3 regions of the Mesorhizobium sp. M0663 genome follow, and region 2 is predicted to be linked to each of the others. Evidence: predicted binding sites of a transcription regulator. Region 2 holds the regulator's gene; each other region holds the start of a gene.
The links. Region 2 encodes LexA, which represses DNA repair genes until DNA is damaged. Its sites were predicted from a motif close to TGTTCNNNNTGTGTTCNG; they were not measured.

Region 1: the regulator LexA is predicted to act here: its motif matches at 1,961-1,978, upstream of uvrA (excinuclease ABC subunit UvrA).
Region 3: the regulator LexA is predicted to act here: its motif matches at 1,586-1,603, upstream of NKI54_RS13125 (helicase-related protein).

The regions. Positions count from the first base shown of each region.
Region 1 is NZ_JAMYPX010000012.1:65,095-68,374, reverse strand. It holds gene uvrA (excinuclease ABC subunit UvrA) at 1-1,811, opposite strand, end outside; gene NKI54_RS20725 (hypothetical protein) at 2,508-2,906, opposite strand; gene NKI54_RS20720 (ATP-dependent Clp protease proteolytic subunit) at 2,903-3,280, opposite strand, start outside.
Region 2 is NZ_JAMYPX010000022.1:89,967-93,246, reverse strand. It holds gene NKI54_RS27475 (ComEC/Rec2 family competence protein) at 1-1,358, shown strand, start outside; gene lexA (transcriptional repressor LexA) at 1,352-2,086, opposite strand; gene kynU (kynureninase) at 2,534-3,280, shown strand, end outside.
Region 3 is NZ_JAMYPX010000005.1:181,429-184,708, forward strand. It holds gene NKI54_RS13115 (acetyl-CoA C-acetyltransferase) at 1-205, shown strand, start outside; gene phbB (acetoacetyl-CoA reductase) at 314-1,039, shown strand; gene NKI54_RS13125 (helicase-related protein) at 1,771-3,280, shown strand, end outside.

The DNA.
Region 1 (3,280 bases), on a different contig from region 2:
GCCATGATCTGCTGCGGCGTGCCCTGGGCGATGATGTGGCCGCCATGGATGCCGGCCGCCGGGCCGATATCGACGACGTAGTCGGCATGCAGGATGGCGTCCTCGTCATGCTCGACGACGATGACCGTGTTGCCGATGTCGCGCAGATGCTTCAGCGTGTCGAGCAGGCGGGCATTGTCGCGCTGGTGCAGGCCGATCGACGGCTCGTCGAGCACATAGAGCACGCCGGTCAGGCCGGAGCCGATCTGCGAAGCCAGCCGGATGCGCTGGCTCTCGCCGCCCGACAACGTGCCGGAGTTGCGCGACAGCGTCAGATAGTCGAGACCGACATCGTTGAGGAAGCGCAGCCGCTCGCGGATTTCCTTGAGCACGCGCACCGCGATCTCATTCTGCTTGTCGTTGAGCGAAGCGGGCAGGTCGGTGAACCACTGGTCGGCCTTGCGGATCGACAGCTCGGTGACCTCGCCAATGTGCTTGCCGGCGATCTTGACCGCGAGCGCCTCGGGCTTCAGCCGATAGCCGCGGCAGGCCGGGCAGGGCGTGGCCGACATGAAGCGCTCGATCTCCTCGCGCATCCAGGCGGATTCGGTTTCCTTCCAGCGGCGCTCGAGGTTGGGGATGACGCCCTCGAAGGTTTTCGTCGTCTTGTAGGAGCGCAGGCCGTCATCGTAATGGAAGGTGATTTCGCGCTCGCCGGTGCCGTGCAGGACGGCTTGCTTTGCCTCCTCGCTCAAATCCTTGAACTTGTCGCCGAGCTTGAAGCCATAGGCAACGCCCAGCGCTTCCAGCGTCTGCGCATAGTAGGGCGAGCTCGACTTCGCCCAAGGGCTGACGGCGCCGGCGCGCAGCGAGACATTCTCGTCGGGCACGACCAGGCTGGCATCAATGGCGCGTTGGCTGCCGAGCCCGTCGCAGGTCGGGCAGGCGCCGAACGGATTGTTGAAGGAGAACAGCCTGGGCTCGATCTCGGGAATGGTGAAGCCGGACACCGGGCAGGCGAACTTTTCCGAGAACAGCATGCGTTCATGCGTCTCGTTCTTCGATTTGTTGACCGAATCCTCGCCGGTCTGGCTGGCGTCGAGCGGCTTGTCGGCAAATTCCGCCACCGCCAGCCCGTCGGCCAGCTTCAGCGCGGTCTCGATGGAATCGGCGAGCCGCGTCGCCAGATCGCCGCGCACGACGATGCGGTCGACGACGACGTCGATATCGTGCTTGTACTTCTTGTCCAGCGCCGGCACGTCGGCGATCTCATAGAAGACGCCATCGACTTTGACGCGCTGAAAACCCTTCTTCTGCAGCTCCAGCAGTTCCTTGCGGTACTCGCCTTTGCGGCCGCGCACCATCGGCGCCAGAATGAACAGCCGGGTGCCTTCCTCGACAGCAAGCACCCGGTCGACCATCTGCGAAACCGTCTGGCTCTCGATCGGCAGGCCGGTGGCCGGTGAATAGGGTACACCGACGCGGGCGAACAAAAGCCGCATATAATCGTAGATCTCGGTGACGGTGCCGACCGTCGAGCGCGGGTTCTTCGAGGTGGTCTTCTGCTCGATGGAGATGGCCGGCGACAGGCCGTCGATCTGGTCGACGTCAGGCTTCTGCATCATTTCGAGGAATTGCCGTGCATAGGCCGAAAGGCTCTCGACATAGCGGCGCTGGCCCTCGGCGTAGATGGTGTCGAAGGCAAGCGATGACTTGCCCGACCCCGACAGGCCGGTCATGACGATCAGGCTGTCACGCGGCAGATCGAGATCGACATTCTTCAGATTGTGTTCGCGTGCCCCGCGAATGGAGAGATATTTATGGTCGGCCATCGCCGGTCGCCGCCTCAGAATCTGGAATTCGTGGGATGGGCGGGTTTTCCCGACCACCCCCTATGTAGGCAATTTCGCCGCCTTTTCGAGAGACGCCACAACTCTCGACCAAAGCGTTTAACCGCCTTTCGCGCGAACGGGCAAGCGGAAAGAACAAAGGCCGAACACGCTCCTGACAAAAGCTGCCCGTGGGGCCGGCTTCCCAAAACGTCTCGCGATCACATTTTTCGGTAATCGGCTATTCAAGGTTGACGTCCCTACACCGTGGGGGCAGACTCCAGACGTCAACGAAGCCGGCCGTCTTTCGATGGCCTCGCGGCCTGGGGCTAGCCTGCGAGACGCCGCGGGTTATGCGATGAGCGCTTCGACGACGACAGTCGCAACCAACAGAAGGAGAGCAGAGGCATGACTCCACCGGATTGTTCGTTGAGGCTCCACGTGTCGCTGGAGCCGCGGCAGGTATAAATGGCCAGGGTCAGGCGTTTTCGCTGCCCGCCAAACGGACCTGCTGATCCCCATAAAATCAGAGACTGCTAGTCGGATCGTCGGCTGAATGCCGCGAAGCATCCGAAATAAAATGCCGGCAGTACACTCCCGGCAATTTGGATTTCAGATCCAAGAAGCCCCGTCAGTTGCAAACGCAATGGCGGGGCTGTTCGTTTGAAGCGCAATATTTGTGGTTCACACCAGGCGAACTTAGCGGCTGGAGGGCCTGATCCCGCCGGTAGCGACATCGATGGTGATGCTACCGGAAATCCGAACGTCGGTATCGCCAATCTTGAAGGTGCCGTTGCCGCTGCCTGGAGCCACGTCGTCAGGCTCAGGCTGCGGCGCTGGCTCGGCGATGCGATAATCGCTGGTCACACCGGGCAGGGTGCCCTTTTGCGAAGACGTCGAATTATCTTGGGCAAGTGCCATACCCACCAGCATGTTCGTGCCGGCTACGGTAGCGATGGCAAGGCATAACAGGCTGGATGAGCGGCTGGCGGTCATCGCCGGACTATAGTGCCGCGATAGCGGCAAGACCAGACCGATGGCGCTGAAATTGCGGGCGCTCAATCGCCTCAGTTCCGTCCGCCGGCCCGGCTCGTTCATGCGGCCTGCTTGCGAGTGTCGAAAACATGGTCGACGAGGCCCCAATCCTTGGCCTCCTGCGCGGTCATGAAAAAGTCGCGGTCGAGCGTGCGTTCCACTTCTTCGTAGGTGCGGCCGCAATGGCGGGCGTAAAGATCGGTCATGCGCCGCTTGGTGCGAAGGATGCCCTCGGCATGGCGCTGGATATCGGAGGCTTGGCCCTGGAAACCGCCGAGAGGCTGATGCAGCACGATGCTGGTGTTGGGTAGCGCGATGCGCCGCCCCGGTGTGCCGGCCATCAAAAGGAACGAGGCCATCGAGGCGGCGAAGCCCATACAAACCGTGGAGACCGGGCAGCTGATATACTGCATCGTATCGTAGATGGCGAAACCGCT
Region 2 (3,280 bases):
CGCGACGGCCGGTCAAGAAATATGCCGCGGCCGCCGCGCTTTTTTCGATTGCGGCCTACCTCGTCTTTTCCGGCATTGTCGTGGCGGCCGAACGCAGCTTCATCATGCTGGCGGTGATGCTTATCGCCGTGCTGTTCGACCGGGCCGCGCTCACCATGCGCAACCTGGCGATCTCGGCCATCGCGGTCATCCTGGTGTCGCCGCACGAGGTGGTCGGTCCGAGTTTCCAGATGTCCTTCGCCGCGACGGCGGCCCTTGTCGGCGCCTATGCAGGCTGGTCCGATTACCGCGCCGGCAGGGCCACCACGCCGCCGCCGCGGCTGTCGCCGCTACGCTTTGCCACTCGAAAGGTCCTGCTGGGCATGTGCGGTCTGGCGATGACCTCGATCATTGCAGGGAGCGCCACGGCGCTTTTCGCCATATGGCATTTCCAGCGCGTGGCGCCGCTCAGCCTGTTCGCCAATCTGGCCATCATGCCCATCGTCTCACTGGTCGTCATGCCCTTCGCCGTTCTCAGCGCGCTGGCGATGCCGTTCGGTGCGGATGGCCCTTTCCTCTATGTCATGGGCAAGGGGCTGACGGCGATGATCGCCCTGTCCGGGTGGATATCGGAGCGCTCGCCGATCGATGCGGTCGGGCTGATTTCGCTGAGATCCGTCCTTCTGGTGACGATCGCCCTCGTCATTGCCAGCATGGCGACGACCTGGTTGCGGCTGGCGGCACTTCCTTTTGCGCTCGCCGGCTTGCTGACGACAACGCAGACACGCATACCCGACGTATTGGTCTCGGAGGACGCACGGCTGGTCGCGCTGCCGATCGGCAGCGGTGAACTCGCGGTCAACCGGGCACGCCCGAATGAGTTCACCATCGACAACTGGAAACGCGCGCTCACATCAGAGGCTATCGTCGCGCCGGAAACACCTGGAAAGAACGACCCGCAATTCGACATTGCCGATCCGGCCGACCTACCGCCGGGCATGCCGTTCATTTGCACGGACGGCCTCTGCCTTGCCAGGCATCCATCCGGCGCGATCATCGCGCAAGCCAAGGACCGCGATACTGCGCGGCCAGCCTGCGCCTTTGCCAGCTTGATCGTCATCGACGACGCCACCGCCCATAACCCCTGCTACTACGACCGGCTGGTCCTCGTCGTCACCAAACGGCAACTGGCGCGCGCGGGAAGTGCCGCCGTCTACTTCGATCCACAAGCGGCAACGCGCGCCGAAATCCGTTTCGCGGTCGAAAAATCATACCGGCCCTGGCACGTGCAGCGGAAATTTTCACGCGCGGCACGGGGCCTGCCGCCATACCGCAGGGCCGACAACCCCAAAGCCGGCGCCAAGGGCGGAGCTCAGTAGCGGCGGATCAGTCCGACGAGCTTGCCCTGCACCTTGACCCTGTCTGGTCCGAAGATGCGCGTCTCGTAGGCCGGATTGGCGGCTTCCAGGGCGATCGAGGCGCCCTTGCGGCGGAACCGCTTCAGCGTCGCTTCCTCCTCGTCGACCAGTGCCACCACGATCTCACCGGGGCTCGCCGTATCGGCATTGCGGATGATCACCGTGTCGCCGTCGAAAATGCCAGCCTCGATCATCGAATCGCCTTTGACCTCGAGCGCATAATGCTCGCCGCCCATGATCATATCCGGCGGCACCGAAATCGAATGCGTCTGGTGCTGGATGGCATCGATCGGCACACCGGCCGCGATGCGGCCCATTACCGGGATCGAAACGGCGGCGACGACATCGTCGTCATTGCCGGCTGCAGGGACACGCGACGATGTCGGCTTGCCCTGCCGAGGGGCGCCTTGCCCAAGGCTGCCCTGGATGACACTCGGCGAGAACTTGCGTGCCGCATTGAGGCCGGGGGCGATCGAGTCAGGCAGGCGTAGCACCTCCAGCGCACGGGCCCGGTTGGGCAAACGGCGAATGAAGCCGCGCTCCTCCAGCGCCGTAATCAGCCGGTGGATTCCGGATTTGGAAGCCAGATCGAGCGCTTCCTTCATCTCGTCGAATGAAGGCGGGATACCGCTTTCCTTCAACCTTTCGTGGATGAACATAAGCAGTTCGTGTTGTTTGCGTGTCAGCATAGCGACCCCCAACAGAATCAGAAAAACAAACCCAGAACAAACACTATCTGTTCCAGTTGTGTTCCGCAACTGTTTAAAGTTTAATGAATGCGTTAAGGCTCGGGAAACAAACGACGTCCCCTACCGGCGTACCGCATTTTCACCGCCGCGAGCCTCATCGCCTTGATTCTGCTTTCGTTTGCGCCCTTCTGGCCTCCTAGAAGGCGGCACTGGCATCGGCCGTCGGTCGGCAAAAGGCACGGAATTGAACCCGTATCGACTGTGCGGTCTGGTCAATGCACCGTGAACGAAACGAATTCAAAACGCCAACCTCGGGTTAAGTCCCGGTTTCCACCGCCTGGTCAGGCTGCTTCTCGCCGGTGGAGCCTTGCTGCGCGCAACCAGGTAATGGAAGAACAGTCGATGCGTGTCCGGCGTTGCGTTGGATCTTGGGGGAGCAGACAAATCATGACAGGAATTCCCGATCTCGTGGCCATAAAGGCGATGGATGCCGCGGATCCGTTGCGCGCGATGCGCGACCGCTTTGTGTTGCCGCAAGGAGTGATCTATCTCGACGGCAATTCGCTAGGAGCTGCTTCACGTGCCGCTTTCGATGAACTGCACAAGGCCGCGACCGAAGAATGGTCGCATGATCTCATCCGCGCATGGAACACGGCCGGCTGGTTCAACATGCCGCTTGAACTTGGCGACCAGCTCGGGCGCCTGATCGGTGCCGCGGCCGGCCAGACGGTGGTCTGCGACACGACATCGGTCAACATCTACAAGCTGCTGCACGCCGCCATGGCCATGCGACCGGAGCGGCAGGTCATCGTCGCCGAGGGCGATAGTTTTCCGACGGACCTCTACATAGCTGAGGGTGTGGTTTCGACGCGAAAAGATACGCTGCTGCGCCTCTCGGGGGTCGACGCGCCGACCGTCGAAGAGCTGATCGACGAACGCACCGCCGTGGTGCTGGTCAACCACGTCAACTACAAGTCGGGCGAACTGCGCGACATGCCGGCGCTGACGCGCAGGGCTCAGGAAGCCGGGGCGATGATCGTCTGGGATCTCTGCCACACCGCCGGCGCGATGCCAGTCGAGCTCGACAAGGCAAACGCCGATTTTGCCGTTGGCTGCACTTACAAATATCTGAATGGCGGCCCGGGCGCGCCTGCCTTCATCTATGCGGCTGAGCGGCATCTTTCCGACATCCAG
Region 3 (3,280 bases), on a different contig from region 2:
CAACAAGGACATGGGCTGGGATCCGGCCATCGTCAACGTCAATGGCGGCGCCATCGCCATCGGCCATCCGGTCGGCGCCTCGGGCGCCCGCATCTTCAACACGCTGGCCTACGAGATGCGCCGCAGAAGTGCCAAGAAAGGCCTTGCCACGCTGTGCATCGGCGGCGGCATGGGTGTTGCCATGTGCGTGGAAGCAATGGGATGAATGGCAAATTGTGAATGGTGAATGGTGAATGGTGAATGGAAGATCGGAGGGCTTACGCAATAACCATTCCCCATTCCCCATTCACCATTCACTCTGGGAGGGAAACGCATGACAAAGGTTGCAATCGTCACAGGCGGGTCGCGCGGCATCGGCGCGGCGATATCGGTCGCCTTGAAAAGCGCCGGCTATTCGGTCGCCGCAAACTACGCCGGCAATGAAGAAGCAGCGGCAAAGTTCAAGGCCGCGACCGGCATCCCGGTCTATAAATGGTCCGTCGCCGACTACGAGGCCTGCGCCGCCGGCATCAAACAGATCGAAGCCGATCTCGGTCCCGTCTCGGTGCTGGTCAACAATGCCGGCATCACTCGCGACGCGATGTTCCACAAGATGACGCGCGAGCAATGGAAAGAGGTACTCGACACCAACCTTTCCGGCGTCTTCAACATGACGCATCCATTGTGGGGCGGCATGCGCGACCGCAAGTTCGGTCGCATCATCACCATCTCCTCGATCAACGGCCAGAAAGGCCAGGTCGGCCAGGTCAATTATTCGGCCTCGAAGGCCGGCGATATCGGCTTCACCAAGGCACTGGCCCAGGAAGGCGCGCGCGCCGGCATCACCGTCAACGTCATTTGCCCCGGCTACATCGCCACCGAGATGGTCAAGGCAATGGACGAGAAGGTCCTCAACGAGCGCGTCATCCCGCACATCCCGGTCGGCCGTCTCGGCGAGCCGGAGGAGATCGCGCGCTGCGTCGTCTTCCTCGCTTCCGACGATGCCGGTTTCATCACCGGCTCGACCATATCAGCCAATGGCGGCCAGTACATCGCCTGATCGTTTATCTTTACGTTGAGACAGATACGCGCTTGGACGAACGGGCCTGCAAAACGGCTCGTTTCTATAGCGGTCTTCCCGTTGCAAGATCTCGATGCGGCACGCTGCCCCAATCCGGCACGCAAAGGTTAACGGCCGCTGCGCAGCCTATGCAAAAACCGCCCGGCAGCCTGTGGATTCTCGGTGGAAAAGCTGTTCACAACACAACATGCAGCGGTGAACAAACCAAGAAACTTCGGCTATCTCTGATTCGTCGCCGATTCGTTCCGGCTTTGAGCGGAACGTTAACGGCGAGAGCTGAAAACACCCTCGAAATGATTGAAGCGCGTTAGGAAACATCAATAATTTCATAATGTTGTGCGAAGCAGATTGGCCAGCCACGACCATTCACCGGCAAAGGTTAACCGCAGTGCTCGCTTGGATGCCACTTGCATAAATCGGGCCAGTTTCCGTGATTCAGCATGTGGTGAGGTACGCCGACAGAAAACCCAGATGTAGCCGTGAACAAACCCTGAATCAGCGCGAGTCAGTGATTCGTCGCTGATTCGTTCCAGACTCGTTCCAACTGTTAATCGGGAACAGATTTTCTGGCTTCGAACCAACCAATCGGCCTGCCCTCGGCATATTCCGCTTTCGCTTCGCGCCCGAAATCCCTATGTGTCGCCTGTCATACGCGGCCAATATGGGCGCGCTCCCGACAATGCGAGGCAGAGAGCCTTATTTCCAGGCCGATGAACATCTATCCGAAACACACTGAACCGCTGATCCTGTCGGGTCGAGACGTGACGGCCGTGCTCGGCCCGACCAATACCGGCAAGACCCATCTCGCGATCGAGCGCATGGTGGCGCACGAAAGCGGCGTCATCGGCCTGCCGCTCAGGCTGCTTGCCCGCGAGGTCTATACGCGCGTCTGCGAGAAGGTCGGCGCCCATAAGGTGGCGCTCATCACCGGCGAGGAAAAGATCCAGCCGGCGGGCGCGAAATACTCGGTCTGCACCGTGGAAGCGATGCCGCGCGAGACCGACGCCGCCTTCGTTGCCATCGACGAGGTCCAGCTCGCCGGCGATCTCGAACGCGGACACATCTTCACCGATCGCATCCTGCATCTGCGCGGCCGCCAGGAGACGCTGCTGCTCGGCGCCGCCACCATGCACGGCATTCTGCAGCGCCTGCTGCGGGGCGTGTCGGTAGTGACGCGACCACGCCTGTCGCATCTTGCCTATGTCGGCTCGAAGAAGCTGACCCGCCTGCCGCGGCGCACCGCGATCGTCGCCTTCTCGGCCGACGAGGTCTATGCCATCGCCGAGCTGATCCGCCGCCAGCAGGGCGGTGCCGCCGTCGTGCTCGGCGCACTCAGCCCGCGCACCCGCAACGCCCAGGTGGCGCTGTTCCAGTCGGGCGACGTCGACTACCTCGTCGCCACCGACGCCATCGGCATGGGCCTCAACCTCGACCTCGACCACGTTGCCTTCGCCCAGAATCGCAAATTCGACGGTTACCAGTACCGCAACCTGACGGCGGCCGAGCTCGGCCAGATTGCCGGCCGCGCCGGCCGGCATCTGCGCGACGGCACCTTCGGCGTCACCGGCCAGGTCGATCCGCTGGATGATGAACTGGTCAACAAGATCGAGGCGCATGATTTCGATCCGGTGAAAGTGCTGCAGTGGCGTACCGCGCATTTCGATTTCGCCAGCCTCGATGCGCTGAAGCGCTCGATTGAGACCAACGCCCCGGTCGAAGGCCTGACGCGCGCGCTGCCGGCAGTAGACGCGCAGGCGCTCGAGCATCTGTCGCGCGACGAGGACGTCCGGGCACTCACCACCGATGCCAGACGCGTGGCGCTGCTGTGGGAAGCCTGCGCGCTGCCCGACTACAGGAAGATCGCGCCGGCCCAGCACGCCGACTTGATCGCCTCCATCTACATGGACCTTGCCAGGCACGGCCATGTCGACGAGAACTACATGGCCGAGCAGGTGCGCCGTGCCGACACCACTGAAGGCGACATCGACACGCTGTCGCACAGGATTGCCCAGATCCGCACATGGACCTTCGTCTCCAACCGGCCCGGCTGGCTGGCCGATCGGGCACACTGGCAGGAAAAGACGCGCGAAATCGAAGACAGATTGTCGGATGCGCTGCATGAGCGGTTGACGAAACGTTTTGTAGACCGCAGGACTTCCGTCCTCATGCGGCGCCTTAGAGAAAACACGATGCCTGAAGCCGAAATCAGCCCAACCGGAA